Regions from separate parts of the Alcanivorax sp. UBA3183 genome, predicted to be linked through region 4. Evidence: predicted binding sites of a transcription regulator. Region 4 holds the regulator's gene; each other region holds the start of a gene.
What was found. Region 4 encodes sigma-54, which starts transcription at its own class of promoters, with help from an activator protein. Its sites were predicted from a motif close to TGGCACNNNNNTTGCTNT; they were not measured.
Positions count from the first base shown of each region.

Region 1: B3Q33_RS14595 (putative urea ABC transporter substrate-binding protein) is a predicted target of sigma-54. The motif match lies at 1,482-1,499, and genes of this name have one in related genera.
Region 2: glnA (glutamate--ammonia ligase) is a predicted target of sigma-54. The motif match lies at 1,597-1,614, and genes of this name have one in related genera.
Region 3: B3Q33_RS02435 (ANTAR domain-containing response regulator) is a predicted target of sigma-54. The motif match lies at 1,494-1,511, and genes of this name have one in related genera.

Region 1 is NZ_DEXN01000047.1:14,554-17,759, reverse strand. It holds gene B3Q33_RS14600 (ABC transporter permease) at 1-75, opposite strand, end outside; gene B3Q33_RS14595 (putative urea ABC transporter substrate-binding protein) at 160-1,224, opposite strand; guanidine-I (ykkC/yxkD leader) riboswitch at 1,281-1,423, opposite strand; gene B3Q33_RS14590 (dienelactone hydrolase family protein) at 1,610-2,395, opposite strand; gene B3Q33_RS14585 (hypothetical protein) at 2,409-2,723, opposite strand; gene B3Q33_RS14580 (glutathione peroxidase) at 2,802-3,206, opposite strand, start outside.
Region 2 is NZ_DEXN01000012.1:55,125-58,330, reverse strand. It holds gene glnA (glutamate--ammonia ligase) at 75-1,481, opposite strand; gene B3Q33_RS04940 (sulfurtransferase TusA family protein) at 1,711-1,962, opposite strand; gene B3Q33_RS04935 (tRNA (5-methylaminomethyl-2-thiouridylate)-methyltransferase) at 2,113-3,198, opposite strand.
Region 3 is NZ_DEXN01000006.1:224,131-227,336, reverse strand. It holds gene B3Q33_RS02445 (CmpA/NrtA family ABC transporter substrate-binding protein) at 1-682, opposite strand, end outside; gene B3Q33_RS02440 (hypothetical protein) at 679-828, opposite strand; gene B3Q33_RS02435 (ANTAR domain-containing response regulator) at 866-1,453, opposite strand; gene B3Q33_RS02430 (alginate export family protein) at 1,626-2,804, opposite strand; gene B3Q33_RS02425 (ABC transporter ATP-binding protein) at 2,932-3,206, opposite strand, start outside.
Region 4 is NZ_DEXN01000017.1:100,999-104,204, forward strand. It holds gene lptB (LPS export ABC transporter ATP-binding protein) at 1-294, shown strand, start outside; gene B3Q33_RS07910 (RNA polymerase factor sigma-54) at 558-2,024, shown strand; gene hpf (ribosome hibernation-promoting factor, HPF/YfiA family) at 2,064-2,366, shown strand; gene ptsN (PTS IIA-like nitrogen regulatory protein PtsN) at 2,383-2,856, shown strand; gene rapZ (RNase adapter RapZ) at 2,954-3,206, shown strand, end outside.

The DNA.
Region 1 (3,206 bases), on a different contig from region 4:
CAGCAGCACGAAGGGCAGCAGGCCCAGTGCCCAGGCACCGACACGTCCCGGTTGACGGTTGATCAGTTTTTTCATGGCAATTCCCGGTGATTGAATTCGCAACAGGGCGGACACCGCACGCTGGCGTGGTACGTGCCAGCGTGCGACGTGCTTGCGTTGTTACAGCTTTCCTTCGGCTGCCATGGCCATGTAATCCGGGATAAAGCGCAGCGTTACATTACTGTCGCTGCCATAGATGCCCGCCGGGGTTTCGATACCCACAAAGCCGGCGTCCGGGGCGCCTTCACCCAGCAGACCGTGCTGGAAGGAAAACTCCGCCACCTTCTGCATGGTGTCTTTCAGTGCCGGGCTGTTGACGAAGGCCACGGCCTCAGCGGGCTGGTAGAACATGCGGGTGGAATCCAGCTGGGCTTCATAGCCGGCCAGGTCGGTACCGGAGGCATTGGCCATGAAGGTACGGGCGGCCTTGCCGGCCTCATCATCGGCGGACATGGTGGCCATGATCTCGTACCAGGCACCGGTCAGCGCCTTGCCGAAATCCGGGTTGGCTTCCAGGGTGTCGGTGTTGACCACCATCAGGTCGATGATTTCACCAGGAATCTGCGCGGAGTCGAACACCTTGTGGCTGTCCGGCATGGCAGTGATTTCGCTGAACAGCGGGTTCCAGGTGGCCACGGCGGTGACGCCTTTGGTGGTGAAGGCGGAAACCAGATCCGCATCCGAGGTATTCACCACGGTCAGGTCACGCTCAGTCAGCCCCACGGTTTCCAGCGCCCGCGCCAGCAGGTAGTGGGATACCGACAGTTCCACCAGGTTGACCTGCTGGCCCTTGATGTCGGCAAGCTTGTCGGTGCCCTTGAGCACCACGCCGTCGTTACCGTTGGAGAAGTCACCCACGATCAGGGCGGTGGAATCCACGCCGCCAGCAGCGGGAATGGTCAGCGCATCCATGTTGGTCATGGCGCAGCCGTCATAGGCACCGGCGGTGTACTGGTTGATGGATTCCACGTAGTCGTTGATCTGTACTACATCAATCTCGATGTCGTACTTGTCGGCCCACTTGTCGACGATCTTCTGTTGGGCACCGTAATCCCACGGCATCCAGCCCACATAGATGGACCAGCAAATGCTGAAGGAATCTTTGGCCAGTGCGGTGACCGGCATCAGGGATGTGGACAGGACAAGTGCTGCAACGGCAGCGGTCTTACGTACGGAAAGGGTCATCTCGGACCTCCTTGGCTACGGACGATGAGGAATCCAATGACAACGCGGTCATCGTGTCCTCCCGGGCTTTTGTCCCGCCGTGTAACCTTCAGCCGCATGTGCTGCGAAACGACTGCAAGAAGGTCGACTGCTCTCGGACCAGGCATCGGCTGCACGCTGTCTGTCGGTGCAGGCGACCGGAACCCTAGCGGTCTATTGGTTCAAATTGTATTGAGTGCTTAATGGCAACGTGGCCATTCGATTCCTCTTTCTGAGATAAAGCAAAGGGGATGCCAAGTGGCGAGGCTGAGGAAAATCAGGGGGTTGGCGCAGGGGGAAAACGAATCGGGCAGAAAGATGGGCAGTGACGGGGCATTGCGTTGTGCAATGCCCCTAACTGGTGCGGTTATTCCGCGTGGGATTGATGTTCGATGAAATCCACCAGCGCTTTCCAGCTCACCTGGTCCGCATGGGCATCATAGCCCACCGGCATGTCGAAGCGTTCTGCCACCGCATCCGCCTTCGGATTGGTGAAGCTGTGCTTGACGCCCGGGAAACTGAGCAGCTGGAAGTCAGCGCCGGCCTCGGTCATTTCCTTCACGAAGCCAGTGACTTGTTCGGCGGGAATCATCGGGTCGGCCTGGCCGGTGGCGGCGAGAATACGCGCCTTGATGTCACCCGGTTGGGCTGGAGTGTCGGTGCCCAGGGTGCCATGGAAGCTGGCCACGCCGGCCAGCTCGGTGCCCATGCGGGCCTGGTTCAGTACCACGCCACCGCCAAAGCAGTAGCCGATGGCGAACAGACGGCCTGCTTCTACCTGCTGCTGTTTCAGCATCATCTTGCGGGCGGCTTCGAAGCGGGCGTTCATCTTTTCTGGCTCGGCCATGGCGGATTTCATGAAGGATTCCGCATCCTTCGGATGAGTGGCCACCTTGCCGGTGCCATACATGTCTACCGCCAGGGCGGTATAACCGGCCCGGGCCAGCATGCGGGCGCGATCGCGGGCGTAATCGTTCAGGCCCCACCATTCGTGGATCACGATTACCCCGGGCCCGGGTTTTTTCTGTTTGTCATTCAGGTACATGACCCCGGTGCCCAGATCGTCGGGCAGGGTGACCCGGGTTTCAATGATGTCGCTGAACGCGGTCTGACTCATCATAAACAGGGATACCAACAGCAGAAGCCGTTTCATTGCAGATCCTTCTTCAGTCGTGCCACACCCAGCGTAACGGTTCGCCGAAATCATCATAAATCAGCTTGCGGGTGGGGCGGTGGGTGAGTCGTTGGCGGCGGGGTTTGTGCTTGCGCGCGTCGATGGTGGCAGCCACCTGGCTCAGATCGGTGCGCTGGGGCTGGCGGGGGCCGTTGAACAGCACAGTCTGGTGCCCTTTCCCGTGCACGGGATCGGTACCACTGACGCCACGGGGGATCTCCTTGATCTCTCCGCCCTTGGACAGATAGCGCTCCATATCGCGCTCAAGCTGATGGCGTTGCTGTTCTTTGCTGCTGCGAACCTTCACAGGACTCACCGCCGGGTAATAATGGGTGACCGTTCACAATATCAGCCTCTGCCGGAGGCATCTACCTCGTTGCCCAGGTCACCGGGTCAATGCATCGCGGATGGCCGCTTCCAGCTCACCACCGCGTGGCTCCGCCGTTGCCGGGAAATGGCGAATAAGGGAGCCGTCCGCCGCTACCAGATACTTGTTGAAGTTCCAGCCCGGCGCCTGGGTGGCGGCACCAAGGGCCCGGAATACCGAGTTGGCGTTGTCGCCCTTGACCGAACTGGTGGCGGCCATGGGGAAGGTGACGCCGTAGTTCACATAACAGACTTCCGCGGTATCGGACTCGCTGTTCAACTCCTGGCGGAAGTCGTCAGAGGGGAAGCCCACCACAAGCAGGCCCTGCTCCCGGTAGGTCTGGTATAGCGCCTCCAGATCCTTGAACTGCGGGGTGTAGCCACACTGGCTGGCGGTATTCACCACCAGCGTCAGCTTGTTGCG
Region 2 (3,206 bases), on a different contig from region 4:
TTACCGTCTTTCTTCAGACAAAAAAAGCCCCCGACTAGCGGGGGCCTTCTTTCTGCGAGCTTTCCCAGGGGAAATCAGCAGGAGTAGTACATATCGAACTCGACCGGGTGCGGGGTCATGTTGAGACGTTCAACCTCACCACGCTTCAGGGCGATGTAGCCTTCCAGCATATCCTTGGAGAACACGTCGCCTTCGGTCAGGAAGTCCATATCGGCTTCCAGGCAATCCAGCGCCATGGTCAGGGTATGCGCCACGGTCGGGATGTCCTTGGCTTCTTCTGCCGGCAGATCGTACAGATCCTTATCCATGGCATCGCCAGGGTGCATCTTGTTCTTGATGCCGTCCAGGCCAGCCATCAGCAGAGACGCGAAACACAGGTACGGGTTCGCAGACGGATCAGGGAAACGCGCTTCGATACGACGCGCCTTGGCGCTGTTCACAAACGGAATCCGGATGGAAGCAGAACGGTTACGGGCAGAGTAGGCCAGCATTACCGGGGCTTCGAAGCCGGGCACCAGACGCTTGTAGGCGTTGGTGGACGCATTGGTGAACGCGTTCAGGGCACGGGCGTGCTTGATGATGCCGCCGATGAAGTACAGCGCTTCGTCGGACAGGCCTGCATAGCCGTCACCCGCGAACAGGTTTTTGCCATCTTTACCCAGGGACACGTGAACGTGCATACCGGAACCGTTATCACCGATCAGCGGCTTGGGCATGAAGGTGGCTGTTTTGCCGTAGGCGTGAGCCACGTTGTGTACGCAGTACTTGAGAATCTGTACTTCGTCAGCCTTGGCAGTCAGGGTGTTGGCGCCAACGCCGATTTCACACTGGCCCGCAGTACCCACTTCGTGGTGATGCACTTCGATCTGCAGACCCATCTGCTCCATGGCGGAACACATGGCGCCACGCAGGTCGTGCAGGCTATCTACCGGCGGAACCGGGAAGTAGCCGCCTTTCACGCCCGGACGGTGACCGATGTTGCCACCTTCGAAGTCTTCGTGGGATACCCACGCTGCTTCTTCGGAGTGAATATTGTACATGGAACCCTGCATGTCGGATTTCCACTGCACGGAATCAAATACGAAGAATTCCGGCTCCGGACCGAACAGTGCGGTGTCAGCAATACCGGTAGACTTCAGGTATTCCTCGGCACGACGGGCAACGGAACGCGGATCACGCTCATAACCCTGCATGGTGGACGGCTCGAGGATGTCGCAGCGCAGGTTGACGGTCGCCACATCAGTGAACGGGTCCAGTACGGCAGACTCGTCGTCCGGCATCATCACCATGTCGGACTCGTTGATGCCTTTCCAGCCAGCGATGGAAGAGCCATCGAACATTTTGCCATCCTGGAAGAAATCTTCGTCGATTTCGCCCACGGGGAGGGTTACGTGCTGCTCCTTACCACGGCTATCGGTGAAGCGCAGGTCCACCCATTTCACATCATTTTCTTTAATCAGCTTGAGGGTCTTTTCAGACATTGTCGTGCGTCCTCCTAAGGAACAGCGGGTTTGTCTCTGGCTCATGGCCCCGCCCCGCATCAGGGCAGAACAGAGAGCCGGTATTCTCGGCCACCAGGCCTGCTTTGCCAATAGGGAGGCAAGTTCCATGCCAGCCCTTTTTTAGCGCATTTGACGCTAAAATACAGAATCAGGGGAAAGATAGCACCTCATAGTGCATTATTGTGGTGCGCCGCACCATTTTATTGCACTAAAATAGTGCACCATTGTCTTCGCCGACCCGCAGGACCACAAACACCTCGTTGCCCGCCTCGCCGGTTTCCAGCACCTGATGCCCGTTGATACGGCACCAGGCAGGGATATCGCTTAGCGCTCCGGGGTCCGTGCATACCACACGCAGGCAATCGCCGGTGGCCAGAGTGCGCACCTTATTCTGCGTCTTGATCACCGGCATGGGGCACAACATGCGGCGCACATCCAGTTCATGAACAGCTTCGGTCATCAGGGGTCCCTGGGTTCTAGCTTCTAGCTTCTAGCTTCTAGCTTCTAGCTTCTAGCTTCTAGCTTCTAAAGAGGGTGCCGCGCCCCAAACGAAGCACAACCCCAGCAGCACTTTTTTGTTTTCCTCGCAGCCAACAGCTCATAGCTGCCTTTACCCCACATTCCAGGCCAACGGCACTGCATCCGGGTGAAATGGCTCTACAGTGACCTGGCGCGCCACACCATCCGGGCTGCGCACTTCCAGGGTAACCTCATCCGACGAACGCCCCTTGGAATAACGGGCCACGATCGCCGCCGCCTGCTGCATTTCCTCATCATTCTGGAAATTGCCATCCACCAAGGCCAAAGGCCCCGGGCAGCTCACTGTGGTAATGCTGGTAAACTGGTAGCGATACCCCTCCAGGAAACGGTTCTCGCCTTCCTCCCGGCTGATGATCAGCTTTAAATGGGGCTGCGGACGTATATGACGCCCCACCTTTAACAGCATGATGTCATCAAGCTCGTAGCGACGCTCGTTGCGGGCCTTCCACAGATCCGCCAACTTGTTGGAATAGGATTCGTCGGTAAGAAAGCAGCAACCACCGGCAGGCTGGGCAAAGTCATCCAGCCCGAACTTCTTGGCCAGGGCCATTTGCGGCTTACGGCTGCGGCCGGAAAAATCGTGCAGGGATTCCCGGTCTACCCAGCCCTCACGTTCGGGCAGGGTAGCTGGCAAGTTCTTCGCGCATAGCGGCCGCAGCAGACGCTCGTCCGCGCCGGATTCCGCGCTGATAATCGGCATGGTTGCCTTGCGCTGGCTTTTCGGACGCTGGCCGATCACTTCACCGGTCACAATAAAATCAAACCCGCGATCCCCAGCCAGTTCCCGGGCCTTGTTAATCATCAGAGTGGCCTGATTGACCATGAAGATCTTGCAATCCAGACAAGGATTCAGGTGCGCCCCGTAACCGTGCCTGGGATTGAGCACCACATCCTTATACTCCTCGGAGATATCGATGATGTGCATCTTGATACCCAACTGCTCGGCAACCCACAGGGCGTTATTGCGCTTTTCCTTGTCCTTGTCTTTCTTGCGGATGGCATGAGTATGCCCCTCCACGCAGAAGCCAGTGTAGAAATTCACGCCTTCCACCTCGATGCCCTGTTCCTGCATGACTTTCACGGCCAGCATGGAGTCCAGTCCGCCGGACACCAGTGCAATGGCGCGACGCTTGATGGGTTGGGTTGCCTCTGTCATCAAAAAAA
Region 3 (3,206 bases), on a different contig from region 4:
CGGGATTACGGGCCGCCCAGTCACGGGACACCGCCAACACTTTTTCCGGGGCGTTTTCCCAGATCTGGTAACCGGAAAGAATGCAGTGTCCGGCACCAGTGAGCGCCGCCAGACTGTTCCAGGGTTCGCCCACACAGAAACCATCGATATGCCCCATGCGCAGGTGATCCACCATCTGCGACGGCGGCAATACCACCAGCTTCACGTCGTGATCCGGGTCCAGCCCGGCCACACTCAGCCAGTGACGCAATTGGTAGGCATGGCAGGAAAACGGAAACACCACCGCCAGTACCAACGGCGCCTCGCCACTGCTGGCACGGGCCGCCACCAGCTTGTTCATGGCACTGGCCATATCGTTGGGCGTGGGCCCTTCAGACAAGGCACACAACCCCTGGAACAACATGGGCGACACGGTAATACCGTTGCCGTTCAGCCCCATGGAGAACGCCGTAGCCAGGGGTTTCTTGATGCATCCCAGCCCCAGCGAGGTGGCCATCATCATGGGCGCCAGCATGGGCGCCGCATCCAGCTGCCCCACCAGCAAACGATCACGCAGGCTGGCCCAGCTCCACTCCGGTTGCAGCTCCACATCCAGCCCTTCGGCGGCGAAGTAGCCCGCTTCCTGAGCCACCACCAGCGGCAGGCTGTCGGTCAGCGGCATATAGCCGATACGAATTTTCATGGGGCTTGCTCCGCAAGCTGACGGCGAACGCTGGATACCTGACGCTTGACCACCTGCACACCGTCAGCCGGTGTGGCGCGCCACACTTTTTTGCTGGGTGCCTCGATCAGGCTGCGCGATTTTCTCAATGGGCTCACTCTTCTCATGCTCGCTCCTGTTCTGGCGTCAGGCGCCTGGGTTTTTTCACCCCTGCGCTTTCAGCATCTCGGCATAATCCAGCACTGACCTGGCCACCTGGATTAATGGCTGGCCGGTATTCATGGCCTGCCGCCGCAGGGTGCTGTAGGCATCCTGCTCATTCAGGCGACGGCGTTGCATCAGCAACCCCTTGGCCCGTTCGATGATCTTGCGTTCAGCCAATGCCTCTCGCGTCTGTTCCAGCTCTTCGCGCAAGGCCTGGTATTCCCGGAAACGGGCGGTGGCCACGCGCATCACACCACGCACCCGGGCCAGATCCGTTTCCCCGGCCACATAGGCACTGACGCCAGCACGCAGGGCCGCCACGATCAGATCCTCGTCGTCCTGGTTGCAGAACATGACCATGGGCCGCGGCATATCCCGCTGCACCAGTGCCATGCTTTCCAGGGTGTCCCGGTCCGGCGCGTCCATGTCCACGATCACCACATCCGGGTTACTGGAATGCACCTTCTCCGCCAGCCCGGCAGCACTGGTCAGACGACAGAGGATCTCGTGCCCTTCGTCGATCAGGGCACGCTCCAGAATCGCAGCGCGCGGTGGCTGGTCATCCACCAGCATGATTTTCAGGGCCATAGTGTCGGTAGCATCCAGGGATTGAGTGTTACTTGATTGGTTTGCAACGGTTGTGCCAGTCATGGGGTTATTAACTCACTGTTTTTCTTTGCGATTCCTTATTCACCACAACAGACCTCGCGGAGCGCACCATAGCGGTGCACTCCGCGGCGCCAAAACGGCGCTGTTTTGCTCAGAGTTTCAGTTCTGCCCAGGCCCACAGTTTTTGTGTGTCGGCGCCGAAATCATCAGCGCTGTAGTCGGCGTATTTCAGGCCCACCACGTAGTGCTTGCCGATGGGCCGGGCCACCAGCAGGTTGGTTTCCGTGCCGTAGTCACTGCTGCCCTCTTCGGCCTGAAAGTCGTGATACACCGCCGCCAGTTTGAAGCCGGCCAGCTTGGTGCCGACGCTGACAAAGCTGTCTTTCAGGCCATCCGCCGGGGTTACCAGGAACTGGTCCGCCCAGCCATTGAAGGCATGCTTGGTGGCCAGCGGGGTCTGGAAAGCAATCTTGCCGTCATCAGAGCCCAGCACTTCCTGCGCCACCTTGACGGTGACCCCGGCCATTTCTGCGCCCACTTCGGCGAAGTAGTACTCGGTATCGCCGGCTTCCACCTCTTGCTGGGCGCCTTCCAGGGTGAGAAGCAGCTTTACGGCATCCAGATCGAAGGCACCGGCATACCGCAGGCCATAGGTGTCGTTATCGGAATCGGGCACGTTATCGGTTTCCAGCAGGTAGCCATAGGCGGTGAGTGATCCCCCCGGCGCCCCGGCCCAGCTGGCGTTGAACAGGTAATTGGAGACATTGGCATCGAACTTTGGCGTGAAGCCGTTTACCTGGGTGAGATAGGCCGTGGAGAAAGAAAAATCACCGGTGCCGTAATCCAGCTTGGCGCCATCGAAAGTCTGCTCATCTTGGCGCCAGCCTACGTTACCGACGAAGCGGGCATTGTCGTAAATGATGCGCTGACGACCATAGGTGGCCACCAGGCCATCGAGGGCGTCGCTACCGGTATAACGGACTGCAGCGCGGTTCAGCTCGGTCACTTCCGGATCAGCAATCACCGGGTAACCGGCCATGTGCGGCGCAAAGTTATCCACGTTGCCGACAATGCGGGTGTCTTCAAACTCCCCCAACACATCAAAGCCGTGCAGCGTGCCGCTCTGGTAGCCCAGTCGGGTGCGCAGGGTGAGTGCCTGGGCATCTTCCGCGGCACCGTCGCTATCCACTTCCTCATGGCGCAGGCGCAGGTTCAGCAGCGGCTTGCCTTCTTTCAACGCAGTGATAAAGGCATCGTCTTCGGCGTGAGCCGTCCCCGAAAAACCGAGCGTGGACAGGATGACGCCGGCAGCAATGGCAGAATATTTCATGGTCTTTTCCTCGATGTAACGTCCCAAAATTAAAAACAGTGATGTGCTGAAATCAGACACACCTTCCCCCTGCCCGCTTTTCCGTGTGCGAAAAAAGCAGGCGAATCAAATCAGTCATAAACGGTTATCAGGCCCGTTTTCGAGCCGCGCCAGTCTCAGCGTCAGCACGCTTGGGCAGCGGCTCCACCTTGCGCTGTTTCTCGTACAGGAATTGCAGCACCTGCTGACGACAACGGACGAAGGTGGGATCGTCGGCCAGAGCCAGACGGTCCCGTGGACGCGGCACATTGACGTCAAGAATCTCGCCGATGGTGGCGGACGGCCCATTGGTCATCATCACAATGCGATCGGACAGCAACACCGCCTCGTCCACATCGTGGGTAATCATGATCACCGTGGTGC
Region 4 (3,206 bases):
CGGGCAGAAATCGCCCGCGGTCTGGCCACCGACCCGGATTTCATCCTGCTGGATGAACCCTTCGCCGGCGTGGACCCGATTTCCGTGAACGACATCAAGGGCATCATCCGCCACCTGAAAGAGCGCGGCATCGGCGTGCTGATCACCGATCACAACGTGCGCGAAACCCTGGATATCTGTGACACCGCCTATATTGTCAGCGCCGGGCACATTATCGCCTCCGGCGACGCCGACACCATTCTCGGTAACCAGCAGGTGCGGGATGTGTACCTGGGGGCCGATTTCAGGCTGTAAACAAATTGACAGTTGATAGTGGACAGTTGACAGCTACGCGATAAAGGCACTTGGTTCTGAAGCCCTTTGAGGGCCGCGCCCGAACTTTAAACGCAGCCTCAGACATTGCAGATAAAGACAGGATTCCCCGCGACGCTGTCAACTGTCCACTATCAACTGTCAACTTTGCTCTCTAGCACACAACCATCATTGGCACAAATATTGCTTGCCTTATGCATAGGCTGTTATTCTCGTGTTTTGGGGATGACATCAGCCTGAGCAGTATGAAGCCAAGCCTACAACTACAAATCGGCCAGCAGCTGACCATGACACCGCAGCTGCAGCAGGCCATTCGCCTCTTGCAGCTATCCACGCTGGACTTGCGTCAGGAGATTCAGCAGGCAGTGGAAAGCAATCCGTTGCTGGAGCTGGCTGATGATTTCGGTGACGAATCCCTGCCTGACGCTGACGAAGAACGTCAGGACGAACAGGAGCTGGATACCGAGCGTGACGACGCTCTGGAAGAGTTCGTGGACGACGAACCCGGCATCGAAACGGAATGGGACGATGTCTATTCCGGCCAGACCAGCAGTGCCTCCAGCGCCCTCCCCGACGATGCCGACGACTGGCAACAACGCCATAGCATTGCCGGCAATCTTCAGGACCACCTGCTCTGGCAACTGAATCTGACCCCCATGAGCGATGTAGACCGCATTATCGCCATGACCATCATCGAGTCCCTGGACGATCGCGGCTACCTGACCGTCACCGTGGACGAGATCGTAGCGATGATGAACGCCCAGGATGACCTGCTCACCGAAGGCGACGAACTGGAAGCCGATGAAGTACTGGCAGTTCAGCACCGCCTGCAGCAATTCGATCCGGTAGGGGTCGCCAGCCTGGATCTGGCCGACTGCCTGCGGGTGCAGTTGCGCCAACTCCCCACAGACACTCCCTTTCTGGACTATGCCCTGGCCCTGCTGGGGCATCTCGCGCTGCTGGAAAAGCACGACTACGCCGCCCTGCGCCGGGTACTGCAGATCAGCGAAGAAAACCTGCTCGACGCGCTCTCGCTGCTGCGCACCCTGGACCCGGCACCCGGCGAACAGATCGGTGAAAGCCAGGTGGATTACGCGGTGCCGGACGTGATTGTGCGCCAGCACCAGGGACGCTGGCAGGTCAGCCTGAATGAGGAAGTGCTGCCCAAGGTCAACCTGCAGCAGCAGTACGCCTCCATGGCCCGCAAGGCCGGTGGCGAGGATGGTCAGTACCTGCGCAACTGCGTGCAGGAGGCCAAGTGGTTCATCAAGAGCCTCCAAAGCCGCCACGACACCCTGCTGAAGGTGGCCACCCGCATCGTTGAAGTTCAACAAGACTTCTTTGACTATGGCGAGGAGGCAATGAAACCGCTGGTTCTGGCCGAGATTGCTGATGCCGTCGAGATGCACGAATCGACCATCAGTCGGGTCACCAACCAGAAATACATGATGACACCCCGCGGCGTCTTTGAGCTCAAGTATTTCTTCTCCAGCCACGTGGGAACAGACGGCGGCGGTGAGTGTTCCTCCACCGCTATTCGTGCCATTATTAAGAAGCTGGTCGCTGCCGAGAATCCCCGCAAGCCGCTTAGCGACAACAAGCTGGCTAGCTTGTTGAACGAGCAGGGGATCAACGTGGCGCGCCGGACAGTCGCCAAGTATCGTGAGGCGATGAGAATACCGTCATCCAGCGCCCGCAAGCGTTTGGTGTAGGCGCCGGGACGGCCCAACGAGCAGGTAAAGGAGTCAGCCATGCAAATTAATATCAGCGGTCATCACCTGGAAATTACCGATGCTTTGCGAGCCTACGTAGGAGACAAATTCTCCCGTCTTGAACGGCATTTCGACCAGATTACCAGTGTCCAGGTGATTCTTTCTCCGGAACCCAAAACCCACAAGGCAGAATCCACCATCCATATTTCCGGGGCCGACGTCTTCGCCACCGCTGAAGCAGTGGACATGTACGCTGCCATCGACAAGCTGACGGACAAGCTCGACCGCCAGATCCTCAAACACAAGGAAAAGGCTGTCAGCCACAAGCACGGCGGCCACTGAACCCAAAGCGACAATTATGCGAGTTCGCGAACTACTCACCGAAGCACGCACCCATAGCGAGGTGCAGGCCAGCAGCAAGAAACAGCTGCTGGACCAGGTTGCGCAGCTGGCCGCGGCCGGCTGCGACAGCCTCAACGAACAGGAGGTCTTCGATGCCTTGGTAGCCCGGGAAAAGCTGGGCTCCACGGGCATCGGTGAAGGCATCGCCATTCCTCACTGCCGTCTTGGTCACTGCCAGCAACCCATCGGGCTGCTGCTGAAACTGTCTACCCCCATCGATTTCGACGCCGTTGACGGTCGTCCGGTAGATCTGGTTTTTGTGCTGCTGGTTCCCCAGGAAAACCCTGAACAGCACCTGAAAACCCTCAGCCACCTGGCTTCCCTGTTCAACGACGACGATTACCGTGACGAACTGCGATTGAGCAAGAACGATCATCACCTTTATCACACCGCCGTGGAATCCGAAGCGGAGCTGCGACTGGCATCATGAAGGAACGCAACACGCTTTCAGGCATCACCCGGGATATCCCCTCGTCTATCAATTTTGCGTGTCAACGTGCGGCAAATAGCATGCAAGCGGTGCAACCATGAAACTCACCATCATCAGCGGCCGATCCGGCTCGGGGAAAACCACCGCCCTGCAAGCCATGGAAGACCAGAACTACTACTGCGTCGACAATCTGCCGGTGGGCATGCTCCCGACACTGGCGGAGCAGCTTGATCAGGGTGAGCTACCCATAGAACGAGCGGCAGTAGGCATTGATGCCCGCAACCTGCCCACCCAGTTGCTGGCCTTTGATGCCATCCTGGATGCACTACACCAGCAGCAGGTAAAGACCG